DNA from 4 places in the Leclercia sp. CFBP8987 genome. Region 4 is predicted to be linked to each of the others. Evidence: predicted binding sites of a transcription regulator. Region 4 holds the regulator's gene; each other region holds the start of a gene.
The links. The regulator PurR, encoded in region 4, represses purine synthesis genes. The targets are predictions, from matches to a motif close to CANGCAAACGTTTGCNTG.

Region 1: the regulator PurR is predicted to act here: its motif matches at 1,733-1,750, upstream of purH (bifunctional phosphoribosylaminoimidazolecarboxamide formyltransferase/IMP cyclohydrolase).
Region 2: the regulator PurR is predicted to act here: its motif matches at 1,519-1,536, upstream of SOM40_RS23415 (NCS2 family permease).
Region 3: the regulator PurR is predicted to act here: its motif matches at 1,943-1,960, upstream of gcvT (glycine cleavage system aminomethyltransferase GcvT).

Annotation. Positions count from the first base shown of each region.
Region 1 is NZ_CM188255.1:220,676-224,096, forward strand. It holds gene purD (phosphoribosylamine--glycine ligase) at 1-20, opposite strand, end outside; gene purH (bifunctional phosphoribosylaminoimidazolecarboxamide formyltransferase/IMP cyclohydrolase) at 36-1,625, opposite strand; rRNA gene SOM40_RS01080 (16S ribosomal RNA) at 2,186-3,421, shown strand, end outside.
Region 2 is NZ_CM188255.1:4,862,415-4,865,835, forward strand. It holds gene SOM40_RS23405 (esterase) at 1-762, shown strand, start outside; gene yieH (6-phosphogluconate phosphatase) at 803-1,468, opposite strand; gene SOM40_RS23415 (NCS2 family permease) at 1,637-2,971, shown strand; gene SOM40_RS23420 (NADPH-dependent FMN reductase) at 3,068-3,421, opposite strand, start outside.
Region 3 is NZ_CM188255.1:4,026,516-4,029,936, reverse strand. It holds gene ubiH (2-octaprenyl-6-methoxyphenyl hydroxylase) at 1-406, shown strand, start outside; gene ubiI (FAD-dependent 2-octaprenylphenol hydroxylase) at 419-1,621, shown strand; gene gcvT (glycine cleavage system aminomethyltransferase GcvT) at 2,050-3,144, shown strand; gene gcvH (glycine cleavage system protein GcvH) at 3,168-3,421, shown strand, end outside.
Region 4 is NZ_CM188255.1:2,023,369-2,026,789, reverse strand. It holds gene SOM40_RS09720 (MFS transporter) at 1-385, opposite strand, end outside; gene cydH (cytochrome bd-I oxidase subunit CydH) at 549-638, opposite strand; gene purR (HTH-type transcriptional repressor PurR) at 934-1,959, shown strand; gene punR (DNA-binding transcriptional activator PunR) at 1,956-2,888, opposite strand; gene punC (purine nucleoside transporter PunC) at 3,005-3,421, shown strand, end outside.

The DNA.
Region 1 (3,421 bases), 1.8 Mb from region 4:
CCAATCACTAATACTTTCATTCTCTGCTCCGGGAATTAATGGCGGAAATGACGCATGTCGGTGAAGATCATCGCGATGCCGTGTTCGTCAGCCGCGGCAATGACTTCGTCATCGCGGATAGAACCGCCAGGCTGGATCACGCAGGTGATGCCTACCGCTGCCGCCGCATCGATACCGTCACGGAACGGGAAGAAGGCGTCAGAGGCCATGGCAGAACCTTTCACTTCCAGCCCTTCATCACCTGCCTTGATACCGGCAATTTTCGCGGAGTAGACGCGGCTCATCTGGCCTGCGCCTATCCCGATGGTCATGTTCTCTTTCGCATAGACGATGGCGTTGGATTTCACGAACTTCGCCACTTTCCAGCAGAACAGCGCATCACGCAGTTCCTGTTCGGTCGGCTGACGCTTGCTGACCACGCGCAGGTCGGCTTCTGTCACCATACCCAGGTCGCGATCCTGAACCAGCAGACCGCCGTTCACACGTTTGAAGTCCAGGCCCGGAACGCGCTCCGCCCACTGGCCACAGGTCAGCACGCGCACGTTCTGTTTCGCCGCGGTGATTTTCAGGGCTTCTTCAGTAGCAGAAGGGGCGATAATCACTTCAACGAACTGACGGGAGATGATTGCCTGAGCGGTTTCAGCATCCAGCTCGCGGTTGAAGGCGATAATGCCGCCGAACGCAGAGGTCGGGTCGGTTTTGTATGCGCGATCGTAAGCATCCAGAATCGAGGTGCTGACCGCCACGCCGCATGGGTTAGCGTGCTTGACGATCACGCAGGCTGGCTCGCTGAACTCTTTCACGCACTCCAGCGCCGCGTCGGTGTCCGCGATGTTGTTATAGGAAAGCGCTTTGCCCTGAACCTGCTGCGCTGTCGCAACGGAGGCTTCTTTTACTTCTTCTTCTATATAGAAGGCTGCCTGCTGGTGGCTGTTCTCACCGTAACGCATATCCTGCTTCTTAATGAAGTTCAGGTTTAAGGTACGAGAGAAGCGGCCGGACGGTTCGTTGCTTGCGCCGTGATAGGCAGGTACCAGGCTACCGAAGTAGTTGGCAATCATGCTGTCGTAGGCGGCGGTATGTTCGAAGGCTTTAATCGCGAGGTCAAAACGGGTTTCGAGATTCAGGGAGCCTTCGTTGGCATCCATCTCGTTAATGATGGCGTCGTAGTCGCTGCTCTTCACGACGATGGCGACATCTTTATGGTTCTTGGCGGCGGAGCGCACCATGGTTGGGCCGCCGATATCGATATTCTCTACGGCGTCTTCCAGCGAGCAGCCTTCACGGGCAACGGTCTGGGCGAATGGATAGAGGTTAACGACAACCATATCGATTGGCGCGATCCCGTGCTGATCCATAATGCCGTCATCCTGACCGCGACGACCCAGGATGCCACCGTGAACTTTCGGGTGCAGGGTTTTGACACGTCCATCCATCATTTCCGGGAAACCGGTGTAATCGGACACTTCGGTTACCGGCAGGCCTTTCTCTGCTAACAGGCGGGCAGTACCGCCAGTGGACAGCAGCTCCACACCACGTGCAGAAAGTGCCTGAGCGAATTCGACGATACCGGCTTTATCAGAAACACTGAGCAGAGCGCGGCGGACTGGACGACGTTGTTGCATGGTAAATCCCCTGGATTTGACGATTACAGAGAGCGTTAGGTGAGTTTTCTACATAAAAACTCAACTAACACACCTGGCGGGGCCACTTTATTTAGCGCGAGCATTTTAACGAAAACGTTTGCGCAACGCTCGCACATTTTCACTTTTTCGTCGCATTGTGGATAAGTCTGTGAGTAATCAGGTATAAGGCGGGGTTTTGCTGGGGAATGCAGCAGTCAGTCATTTTTCTGTCATTTAAGGGTTGCGGCTCCGGGAGAACTCCCTATAATGCGCCTCCATCGACACGGCAGATGTGAATCACTTCACACAAACAGCCGGGTCGGTTGAAGAGAAAAGCGAAAATAAACGCTTGACTCTGAAAGAGGAAAGCGTAATATACGCCACCTCGCAACGGTGAGCGAAAGCCGCGTTGCACTGCTCTTTAACAATTTATCAGACAATCTGTGTGGGCACTCAAAGTGACATGGATTCTTAACGTCGCAAGACGAAAAATGAATACCAAAGTCTCTGAGTGAACATACGTAATTCATTACGAAGTTTAATTCACGAGCATCAAACTTAAATTGAAGAGTTTGATCATGGCTCAGATTGAACGCTGGCGGCAGGCCTAACACATGCAAGTCGAACGGTAGCACAGAAGAGCTTGCTCTTCGGGTGACGAGTGGCGGACGGGTGAGTAATGTCTGGGAAACTGCCTGATGGAGGGGGATAACTACTGGAAACGGTAGCTAATACCGCATAACGTCGCAAGACCAAAGAGGGGGACCTTCGGGCCTCTTGCCATCAGATGTGCCCAGATGGGATTAGCTAGTAGGTGGGGTAATGGCTCACCTAGGCGACGATCCCTAGCTGGTCTGAGAGGATGACCAGCCACACTGGAACTGAGACACGGTCCAGACTCCTACGGGAGGCAGCAGTGGGGAATATTGCACAATGGGCGCAAGCCTGATGCAGCCATGCCGCGTGTATGAAGAAGGCCTTCGGGTTGTAAAGTACTTTCAGCGAGGAGGAAGGCGGTGAGGTTAATAACCTCATCGATTGACGTTACTCGCAGAAGAAGCACCGGCTAACTCCGTGCCAGCAGCCGCGGTAATACGGAGGGTGCAAGCGTTAATCGGAATTACTGGGCGTAAAGCGCACGCAGGCGGTCTGTCAAGTCGGATGTGAAATCCCCGGGCTCAACCTGGGAACTGCATTCGAAACTGGCAGGCTAGAGTCTTGTAGAGGGGGGTAGAATTCCAGGTGTAGCGGTGAAATGCGTAGAGATCTGGAGGAATACCGGTGGCGAAGGCGGCCCCCTGGACAAAGACTGACGCTCAGGTGCGAAAGCGTGGGGAGCAAACAGGATTAGATACCCTGGTAGTCCACGCCGTAAACGATGTCGACTTGGAGGTTGTTCCCTTGAGGAGTGGCTTCCGGAGCTAACGCGTTAAGTCGACCGCCTGGGGAGTACGGCCGCAAGGTTAAAACTCAAATGAATTGACGGGGGCCCGCACAAGCGGTGGAGCATGTGGTTTAATTCGATGCAACGCGAAGAACCTTACCTACTCTTGACATCCAGAGAACTTAGCAGAGATGCTTTGGTGCCTTCGGGAACTCTGAGACAGGTGCTGCATGGCTGTCGTCAGCTCGTGTTGTGAAATGTTGGGTTAAGTCCCGCAACGAGCGCAACCCTTATCCTTTGTTGCCAGCGGTTAGGCCGGGAACTCAAAGGAGACTGCCAGTGATAAACTGGAGGAAGGTGGGGATGACGTCAAGTCATCATGGCCCTTACGAGTAGGGCTACACACGTGCTA
Region 2 (3,421 bases), 2.0 Mb from region 4:
CCGGTTCCGCACGGGGATCTGATTACCCTGACCTATCATTCGGCTGCGCTGAAATCGGAGCGTCAGCTATTCGTCTGGACGCCGCCGGGCTACAACGGACAGGGAAAACCGCTGCCGGTGCTCTATTTCTATCATGGCTTTGGTGATACCGGGCGTTCGGCTATCGATCAGGGGCGTATCGCGCAGATCATGGATAACCTGCTCGCGGCCGGAAAAATTGCGCCGATGCTGGTGGTGGTGCCGGATACGGAAACCGATGCCGCGGGCATCGTTCCTGAAACCTTCGTGCCTAACGAGCGACGTAAGGACTTCTATCCGTTGAATGCCCAGGCTGCCGACCGGGAGCTAATGAACGACATCATTCCGCTGGTAAGCCAGCGGTTTAACGTGCGTGACGATGCCGAAGGACGGGCGCTGGCGGGGCTGTCGCAGGGCGGCTATCAGGCGCTGGTCTCCGGGATGAACCATCTTGAACGCTTTGGCTGGCTGGCTACCTTTAGCGGCGTTACCACTACTACGGTGCCGGATGCGGGCGTCAGCGCGCGGCTCAACGATCCGCAGGCCATCAATAAACAGCTACGCAATTTCACCGTCGTGGTGGGCGAGAAAGATGCAGTGACAGGCAAGGATATCGCCGGGTTGAAGCAGGAGCTTGAGCAACGCCAGATCAAATTCGATTATCACGAATATCCGGGCCTGAACCATGAGATGGATGTCTGGCGACCGGCCTATGCGGAATTCGTCCAGAAGCTGTTTAAATAGCAAAAAGCCGTAAAGCGAGTCGCTTTACGGCTTATCCGTTTTAGCGGGTAAGGTGCCAGCCGCGCGCTTTCCACATTTCCGGCAACTGGGCCAGATCGGTAAAGGTGGTCACCTTCGGATGGTCGAGCGGCGGGTTGTGCGGATCGGCGCAGAAGTAAAACACCTCCATGCCCGCGGCGATCCCCGCCTGCGCGCCTGCGCTGGAGTCATCCACCAGGACGCAGTTCTCCACGTTGACGTTCATCGCTTTCGCGGCATGGAACATCATGGCCGGATCGGGTTTCCAGCGCTGAATATCGTAGCCGCTGAACAGTTTTTCCGGGAAATGGTGCAGCATCTGTAGCTTGCCAAGGGAGTGCTGCATTTTGCTTACCGGACCGTTAGAGACCACGCACATCGGCACCGCCATTGAATCCAGCAAGGCGCTGGCCCCGGCGATCGTCTCCAGTTCGGAGTCGAAGAGGCGTGCGACCTCGGCGCGGTAAACAGGCTCCAGATCCGCTTTCGCGAGGCTGACGCCGTGTTCGGCGTTAATAATGTCGATGATTTCGTAGAGCTTCACGCCTTTAAAGCGTTTGAACGTCTCTTCGAGATCGAGCATGATACCAAATTCCTGGAACATGGTGACATACGCCCGGGAACAGATGACCTCACTGTCGACCAGCGTACCGTCGCAGTCGAAAAATACCGCTTCAATCTGAGACATGCATTTCCCTTTCTTAACAAGTTTAACGTTTACGTGCTGCATTACGTTGAGACGCAATCGTTGCCGTATAAGCAAATTCAATGAAAAAAAGTGCCCCTCAACCGCCCCTATTGTCGCATTTTGGTATAGGATAGCGACGGATTTTCCCTCCTTGTTCGGAAATAGATGATGAGTCAACAACACACTACCCAGTCTTCTGGCGCGGGTTTGCTTGAGCGCGTGTTTAAACTGCGCGAACACGGCACGACGGCACGCACCGAAGTGATCGCCGGTTTCACCACCTTCCTGACGATGGTCTATATCGTTTTCGTGAACCCGCAAATTCTGGGCGTTGCTGGCATGGATACCAGCGCCGTCTTCGTTACGACCTGTTTGATCGCCGCCTTCGGCAGCATCCTGATGGGACTGTTCGCTAACCTGCCGGTTGCTCTGGCACCGGCGATGGGTCTTAACGCCTTCTTCGCCTTTGTGGTGGTTCAGGCGATGGGCCTGCCGTGGCAGGTGGGGATGGGCGCTATCTTCTGGGGCGCCGTCGGTCTGCTGATCCTGACCATTTTCCGCGTGCGTTACTGGATGATTGCCAATATTCCCGTCAGCCTGCGCGTGGGCATCACCAGCGGTATCGGCCTGTTCATCGGCATGATGGGGCTGAAAAACGCCGGTGTGATCGTGGCGAACCCGGAAACCCTGGTCAGCATCGGTAAACTGACTTCCCACAGCGTGCTGCTGGGCGTGCTGGGCTTCTTCATCATCGCGATTCTGGCCTCACGTAACATTCACGCGGCGGTGCTGGTCTCCATTATTGTGACCACCCTGCTGGGCTGGATGCTGGGCGATGTGCACTACAGCGGCATCGTCTCCGCGCCGCCGAGCGTCACTACCGTGATCGGCCATGTCGATCTGGCGGGCTCGCTGAACCTGGGTCTGGCCGGGGTGATCTTCTCCTTCATGCTGGTGAACCTGTTTGACTCCTCCGGGACGCTGATCGGCGTGACCGATAAAGCCGGGCTGGCGGACGAGAAGGGCAAATTCCCACGCATGAAGCAGGCGCTGTATGTGGACAGCATCTCTTCCGTAGCTGGCTCCTTTATCGGGACCTCGTCCGTAACGGCCTACATCGAATCCTCTTCCGGGGTCTCTGTGGGTGGCCGTACCGGTCTGACCGCTGTGGTGGTTGGCCTGCTGTTCCTGCTGGTGATCTTCCTGTCACCGCTGGCGGGCATGGTGCCACCGTATGCCGCCGCGGGCGCGCTGATCTACGTGGGCGTGCTGATGACCTCCAGCCTGTCGCGCGTGAAGTGGGACGATCTGACCGAAGCGGTTCCGGCATTTATTACCGCGGTGATGATGCCGTTCAGCTTCTCCATCACCGAAGGGATTGCGCTGGGCTTTATCTCTTACTGCGTGATGAAGGCGGGCACCGGACGCTGGCGTGAAATAAGCCCGTGCGTGATGGTCGTTGCGCTGCTGTTCGTGCTGAAGATTGCGTTTATTGATGCGTAACAAACAGCAAGCCCTTTTCTAAGAAAAGGGCTTTAGTGTTTGCACCCTCTCCCCGTGGGAGAGGGCCGGGGTGAGGGCACCAGCCCTCAACTCCCCCTACGCTTTAACCCGCTGAATATACTTCCCAAACGCACTCAATTGCCCGCTCAGATGGTCCAGCGTGCTCTGGTCAATCACTTCACCCGTCTGCGGGTCGACCTTGTTCTGAATCACGCCGCCCATAAACTCCGGCTTGTTCATCACCATCGCATCCAGGAACACCAGGATCTGGCGCAGATGATACTGACAGCGTGCGCCGCCAATCGCCCCCATGGAGCTGGTCTGGATCAGCACCGGTTTACCTGCCAGCGGCTGGTCCGGCAGGCGGGAGAGCCAGTCAATGGCGTTCTTCAGGCCACCCGGCACGGAGTAGTTATATTCCGGAGTGACAATCACCACGCCGTCCGCTTC
Region 3 (3,421 bases), 2.0 Mb from region 4:
CCATGCCGGGAAGCGTTCGGTCTATCCTTTAGCATTAACCACGGCGTCGCAGGCTGTCTCCCATCGCGTCGCGCTGGTGGGCAATGCGGCCCAGACGTTACACCCCATCGCCGGGCAGGGCTTTAACCTCGGGCTGCGCGATGTGATGACCCTCGCCGAAACGCTGGCGCAGGCCTTTGCCCGACAGCAGGATTGCGGCGCGTATCCGGTGCTATGCCAGTATCAGAAACGACGTCAGGCAGATAAAGAGGCCACCATCGGCGTAACCGACGGGCTGGTGCATCTGTTTGCTAATCGCTGGGCACCGCTGGTGGCAGGGCGTAACCTGGGGTTAATGGCGATGGAATTATTCATTCCGGCACGCGATGTGCTGGCGCAGAGGACTCTCGGTTGGGTCGCTCGCTAAGGAGTTAACAAAGTGCAGAATGTTGATGTTGCCATTGTCGGTGGCGGAATGGTAGGACTGGCGCTGGCCTGCGGTCTGCAGGGCAGCGGTCTGCGCGTGGCGGTACTGGAGCAGAAACAGCCTCAGCCTGTCGCTTCCGATGCGCCGCCTGAGCTCCGTGTCTCAGCGATCAACGCTGCCAGTGAAAAGCTGCTGACCCGTATCGGCGTCTGGTCAGAGATCGTCGCCCAACGCGCCAGCTGCTATCACGGCATGGAAGTGTGGGATAAAGACAGCTTCGGGCATATCGCTTTTGATGATGAGAGTATGGGCTACAGCCATCTTGGCCATATCATTGAAAACGCGGTGATTCACCATGCGTTATGGCAGAAAGCGCAGCAGTGCAGCGACGTGACGCTGATTGCGCCCGCGCAGCTGCAGCAGGTGGCCTGGGGCGAAAACGATGCTTTTATTACCCTGCAAAGCGGCGACATGCTGACCGCGCGTCTGGTGGTAGGGGCCGACGGGGCAAACTCCTGGCTGCGAAGCAAAGCCGACATTCCGCTCACATACTGGGACTACCGCCATCACGCGCTGGTCGCCACCATCCGCACTGCGGAGCCGCACCAGGCCGTAGCCCGGCAGATTTTCCATAACGATGGCATCCTCGCCTTCCTGCCGCTGAGCGATCCGCATCTCTGCTCGATCGTCTGGTCGCTTTCTCCTGAGAAGGCGCAGCAGATGCAGGAGGCGTCCGCCGACGAGTTCAATCAGGCCCTGTGCGTGGCCTTTGATAACCGACTGGGGCTCTGCACCGTCGAAAGCGAGCGCCAGGTGTTCCCGTTAACCGGTCGCTATGCGCGCCAGTTCGCCGCCCATCGTCTGGCGCTGGTGGGTGACGCCGCGCACACCATTCATCCGCTGGCCGGGCAGGGCGTGAATCTGGGCTTTATGGATGCCGCCGAGCTGGTGAATGAACTGCGTCGTCTGCATCGTGAGGGTAAAGATATCGGGCAGCATCTTTACCTGCGCCGGTACGAACGCAGCCGTAAGCACAGTGCTGCGATGATGCTGGCGGGCATGCAAGGGTTCCGCGAACTCTTTGCCGGTGCCAACCCGGCTAAAAAACTGCTGCGCGATCTCGGTCTGAAGCTGGCTGACACCCTCCCGGGCGTCAAACCACAACTCCTGCGCCAGGCGATGGGTCTTAACGATCTGCCGGACTGGCTACGCTAATTTAGATCCCCATCACACTTTATTTTCCCGGCCTGTGGGCCGGGAAAATTCCCTCGTTTGAAATATTCTAATTTCACCCGCTTTTTCGCATTAGATTATCTAATCTAATGATTTTTATGTTACGGAAATTTCGCGCATTTTTCCGCAGTAAATATCCTCTTGTACTAAATCTTCTTCAGGTTACTTTGCTTTTGTGCGGAATGATTCGCATTTTTATAGTGAATAACTCTGTACGCTTTGCTGGCATTTTTGACCATAAGCTAATGTGATGACCCATTTTCCCTTATGGTTAACCACCGTTTTCAGTGGTAACTTCAGGGAAAAGAGAACGTTTGCGTCGGCGTCCGGGAGCGATGCCGATGCCGGGTTTTATGGTGAATTTTTCAGCATAAAACGCAAGACAGCCCAGCTCATTCAACGAGGATAAGATGGCTCAACAGACGCCTTTGTACGAACAACACACCTTATGCGGTGCACGCATGGTCGATTTCCATGGCTGGATGATGCCGCTGCATTATGGTTCGCAGATTGATGAGCATCATGCGGTGCGCACCGATGCCGGTATGTTCGACGTCTCGCATATGACCATTGTCGATCTGCACGGCAGCCGCACCCGGGAGTTTTTGCGTTATCTGCTGGCGAACGACGTGGCGAAACTGACGAAGCCGGGCAAAGCGCTCTATTCCGGTATGCTGAATGCTTCCGGCGGCGTAATTGACGACCTGATTGTCTATTACCTTACCGAAGATTTCTTCCGCCTCGTTGTTAACTCCGCCACCCGTGAAAAAGACCTCGCCTGGATCACCCAACACGCTGAACCTTACGCCATCGACATCACCGTACGTGATGACCTGTCGCTGATCGCGGTGCAGGGTCCGAACGCCCAGGCGAAAGCTGCATCCCTGTTCACTGATGAACAGCGCCAGGCCACTGAGGGCATGAAGCCGTTCTTTGGCGTGCAGGCGGGCGATCTTTTTATTGCCACCACCGGGTATACCGGTGAAGCGGGCTATGAAATTGCGATGCCGAATGAAAAAGCGGCCGATTTCTGGCGTGCGCTGGTCGAGGCGGGCGTTAAGCCGGCCGGTCTGGGGGCGCGCGATACGCTGCGTCTGGAAGCCGGCATGAATTTGTATGGCCAGGAGATGGACGAAGGCGTCTCTCCGCTGGCGGCCAACATGGGCTGGACCATTGCATGGGAACCGGCGGATCGCGACTTTATCGGACGTGAAGCGCTGGAAATGCAGCGTGAGAAGGGCACCGAACAGCTGGTTGGCCTGGTGATGACCGAGAAAGGCGTACTGCGCGGCGAGCTGCCGGTGCGTTTCACCGATGCCAATGGCAACCACTGCGAAGGCATTATCACCAGCGGTACCTTCTCTCCGACGCTGGGCTACAGTATTGCGCTGGCGCGTGTGCCGGCGGGCATTGGCGAGACTGCCGTGGTGCAGATCCGCAACCGCGAAATGCCGGTCCGCGTGACCAAACCGATTTTTGTTCGCGCCGGTAAGCCGGTCGCCTAATTATTTTTATCAGGAGAAATTCAATGAGCAATGTGCCAGCAGAACTGAAATACAGCAAAGAACACGAGTGGCTGCGCAAAGAAGCCGATGGTACTTACACCGTTGGGATCACCGAGCATGCTCAGGAGCTGTTAGGTGACATGGTCTTTGTGGATCTGCCGGAAGTGGGCGCGACCGTGACCGCGGGCGACGACTGCGCCGTGGCGGAATCTGTTAAAGCCGCTTCTGATATCTATGCGCCAGTGGGCGGCGAAATCGTGGCGGTAAACGACGCGCT
Region 4 (3,421 bases):
TGGCCTGCTTGTGCTTCGGCACTACGCTGGCAGCGACCACCGACCCGAGGCCAAAGAAGGCGCCGTGGTTCAGGCTGGTCAGAATTCGGGACAGCATCAGGGTGGTGTAATCCGGGGAGAGCGCCGACAGCACGTTACCGACGGTAAAGATCGCCATCAGGAAGATCAGCGCGTTACGGCGACCGCGATGGGACAGCAGCAGGGTCATCAGCGGCGCACCCACCATCACGCCGATGGCGTAGGCGCTGATCAGCATGCCCGCAGCGGGAATTGAGACATCCACGCCCCGGGCGATAACCGGCAGCAGGCCCATCGGGGAAAATTCGGTTGTGCCGATACCAAAGGCGCCAATGGCCAGGGCCAGCAGCGGAAAATTGATTCTCATACTTCAACTCCAGACACCGTGTCGTCAGGCGACACAGAACAATGAAGGCGAAAGCATGACACCAATCACAAAAAATGAGAAGTTAACAATTTGGCAAAAGATTTTTGCCGGGCGCGTAACAATCAGCGCAGGAACGAGGGAGAGCGGAACTCTCCCGCATCAATCAGTGCAGTGCCGCAGTCAGACCGCTGGCAACAATCAGACTCAGAACAATAATGGTGGTAATCAGCGAAAACTTAAGATCGGTACTCATCAATTTTTCTCCTTTTAATCACCCTATGAAGAGTGAGCCTGCTCATTTTTACACAGTTCCGGGTAAAAATCTTGCTGGATTTAGATTGATATCGGTTTTTGCTCTTCCCCTTTTGGCCAAGATAAGACAAAATTCCACGCTAAATTTATTAGCGTACCGGCCATTGACCCCCTCCTGACGTCCTGTGTCGTTTTCCCGGCGTACCGCAATTCAAATTGCGCAATTAGGGCGAGTGAAGGCAAACGTTTACCTATTGGTTTTTCAGGAGCTTAGATATGGTCTGGAGTGACATCTGATGGCAACAATTAAAGACGTGGCGAAACGCGCAAACGTTTCCACTACAACCGTATCACATGTTATTAACAAAACCCGCTTTGTCGCGGAAGAGACCCGTAACAACGTCTGGGCGGCCATTAAAGAGCTGCACTACTCTCCCAGCGCCGTAGCCCGCAGTCTGAAGGTTAATCACACCAAATCGATCGGCCTGCTGGCGACCAGCAGCGAAGCGCCCTATTTTGCGGAAATTATTGAAGCAGTTGAGAAGAACTGCTTCCAGAAGGGCTACACCCTGATCCTCGGCAACGCCTGGAACAGCCAGGAAAAACAGCGCGCCTATCTGTCGATGATGGCGCAGAAGCGCGTCGACGGCCTGATGGTGATGTGTTCCGAATACCCGGAATCCTTGCTGTCGATGCTGGAAGAGTATCGCAATATTCCGATGGTGGTGATGGACTGGGGCGAAGCGAAGGCCGACTTTACCGACTCGGTGATCGATAACGCCTTTGAGGGCGGCTACATGGCCGGACGTTATCTGATTGAACGCGGTCACCGCGAAATCGGCGTGATCCCGGGAGCGCTGGAGCGCAACACCGGTGCCGGACGTCTGGCGGGCTTTATGAAAGCGATGGAAGAGGCCTTAATCACGGTCCCGGAAAACTGGATCGTGCAGGGCGACTTTGAACCGGAGTCTGGCTACCGCGCCATGCAGCAGATCCTCTCCCAGAGTCCGCGCCCGACCGCCATCTTCTGTGGCGGAGACATTATGGCAATGGGTGCGCTCTGTGCTGCCGATGAGATGGGCCTGCGCGTTCCGCAGGACGTTTCGCTGATCGGGTATGATAACGTGCGCAACGCCCGCTTCTTTACCCCGGCGCTGACCACCATCCACCAGCCAAAAGATTCGCTGGGGGAGACCGCCTTCAACATGCTGCTGGACCGTATCGTCAATAAGCGCGAAGAGTCCCAGTCAATTGAGGTGCATCCGCGCCTGATCGAACGCCGTTCCGTGGCGGATGGTCCGTTCCGCGACTACCGCCGTTAATCCTCTCCGGGAGCCAGCACCTCTGGCTCCCGCAGCCACTCCCGGTTCATCGTTTCACTGTCTCCCAGATAATCCAGCAGCCAGGCCAGGGCCGGTGACATATCGTTTTGTTGCCAGGTCAGGCAGCAGGCCGCATCCGGGAAGGGATTTTCCAGCGTCAGCTCGACCCACTTCCCGCTGTCGATCCACGGCCGGGCAAAATGCACCGGCACCATCCCCACGCACAGACCAGCCGAGAGGCAGGTGGCGGACGATTCCCAGTCCGGAGTGACGATCCGCCGCTGGTTATCCAGCAGCCAGGTGATGCGTTTCGGCAGCGAGCGGGAGGTGTCCTCGCGCACCAGCGAGGGCCAGTTGCGCAGGGTATCATCGCTGAGCGGTCCTTCCATGGCGGCCAGCGGATGATGGTTGGCCACCACGCAGATCCAGCTCAGGGTGCCCATATCACGAAACGCATAGCGCCCCCCGACCGGGATCGCCTGGGTGGCGCCGATCGCCATCTCCACCCTGCCGTCCGCCAGCGCATCCCAGACGCCGTTGAAGACCTCCTGCGAGACCCGCAGCTCGACGTCGGAAAAGTGGCGGTAAAAATCGACAATCATCTGCCGGGTGCGCTCGGGGCGCACGATATTATCCACCGCAATGGAGATATGGCTCCGCCAGCCGTTGGCGATCTGCTGGCACTGTTCGCGGGTGATCTGCATTTTTTTGATAACAGACCGCCCCTCTTTGAGAAACCACGTCCCGGCAGGCGTGAGTTCCACATCCCGGTGACGCCGCTCAAACAGCGGTACCGCCAGCCACTCCTCCAGCTGACGCACGGTGTAGCTGATGGCGGACGGGACGCGATGCAGCTCCTGCGCTGCTCCGCTGAAGCTGCCGTTACGCGCTACAGCATCCACCACTTCAAGAGAATATTCTGACCACATTTTCTGCCTGCAAAATTTTTGAATGCAACCGCCAAATATTAGCGTTTCACAAGCGGGTTTGCACTCCCTACACTCAGCGGCTACCCAAACCTGCGCCCAAACGGAGTAATAAAATAATGACACCCGGGAAAGGATTTTTAGTCTGGCTCGGCGGCTTAAGCGTGCTGGGCTTTCTCGCCACCGATATGTACCTGCCTGCCTTCGCCATCATGCAGGAAGATCTGCAGACCCCAGCGGCGGCCATCAGCGCCAGCCTGAGCCTGTTCCTGGCGGGCTTTGCCTTTGCTCAGCTGCTGTGGGGACCGATGTCCGACCGCTTCGGCCGTAAGCCGGTTTTACTGGCGGGCTTAGCCATTTTCGCTCTCGGCTGCCTCGGTATGCTGTGGGTTCGCGATGCCACCTGGCTGCTGGTGCTGCGCTTCATCCAGGCGGTGGGGGTTTGTGCCGCAGCGGTCACATGGCAGGCGCTGGTGACCGACTACTACCCGGCCTCGCGCACTAACCGTATTTTTGCCACCATCATGCCGCTGGTC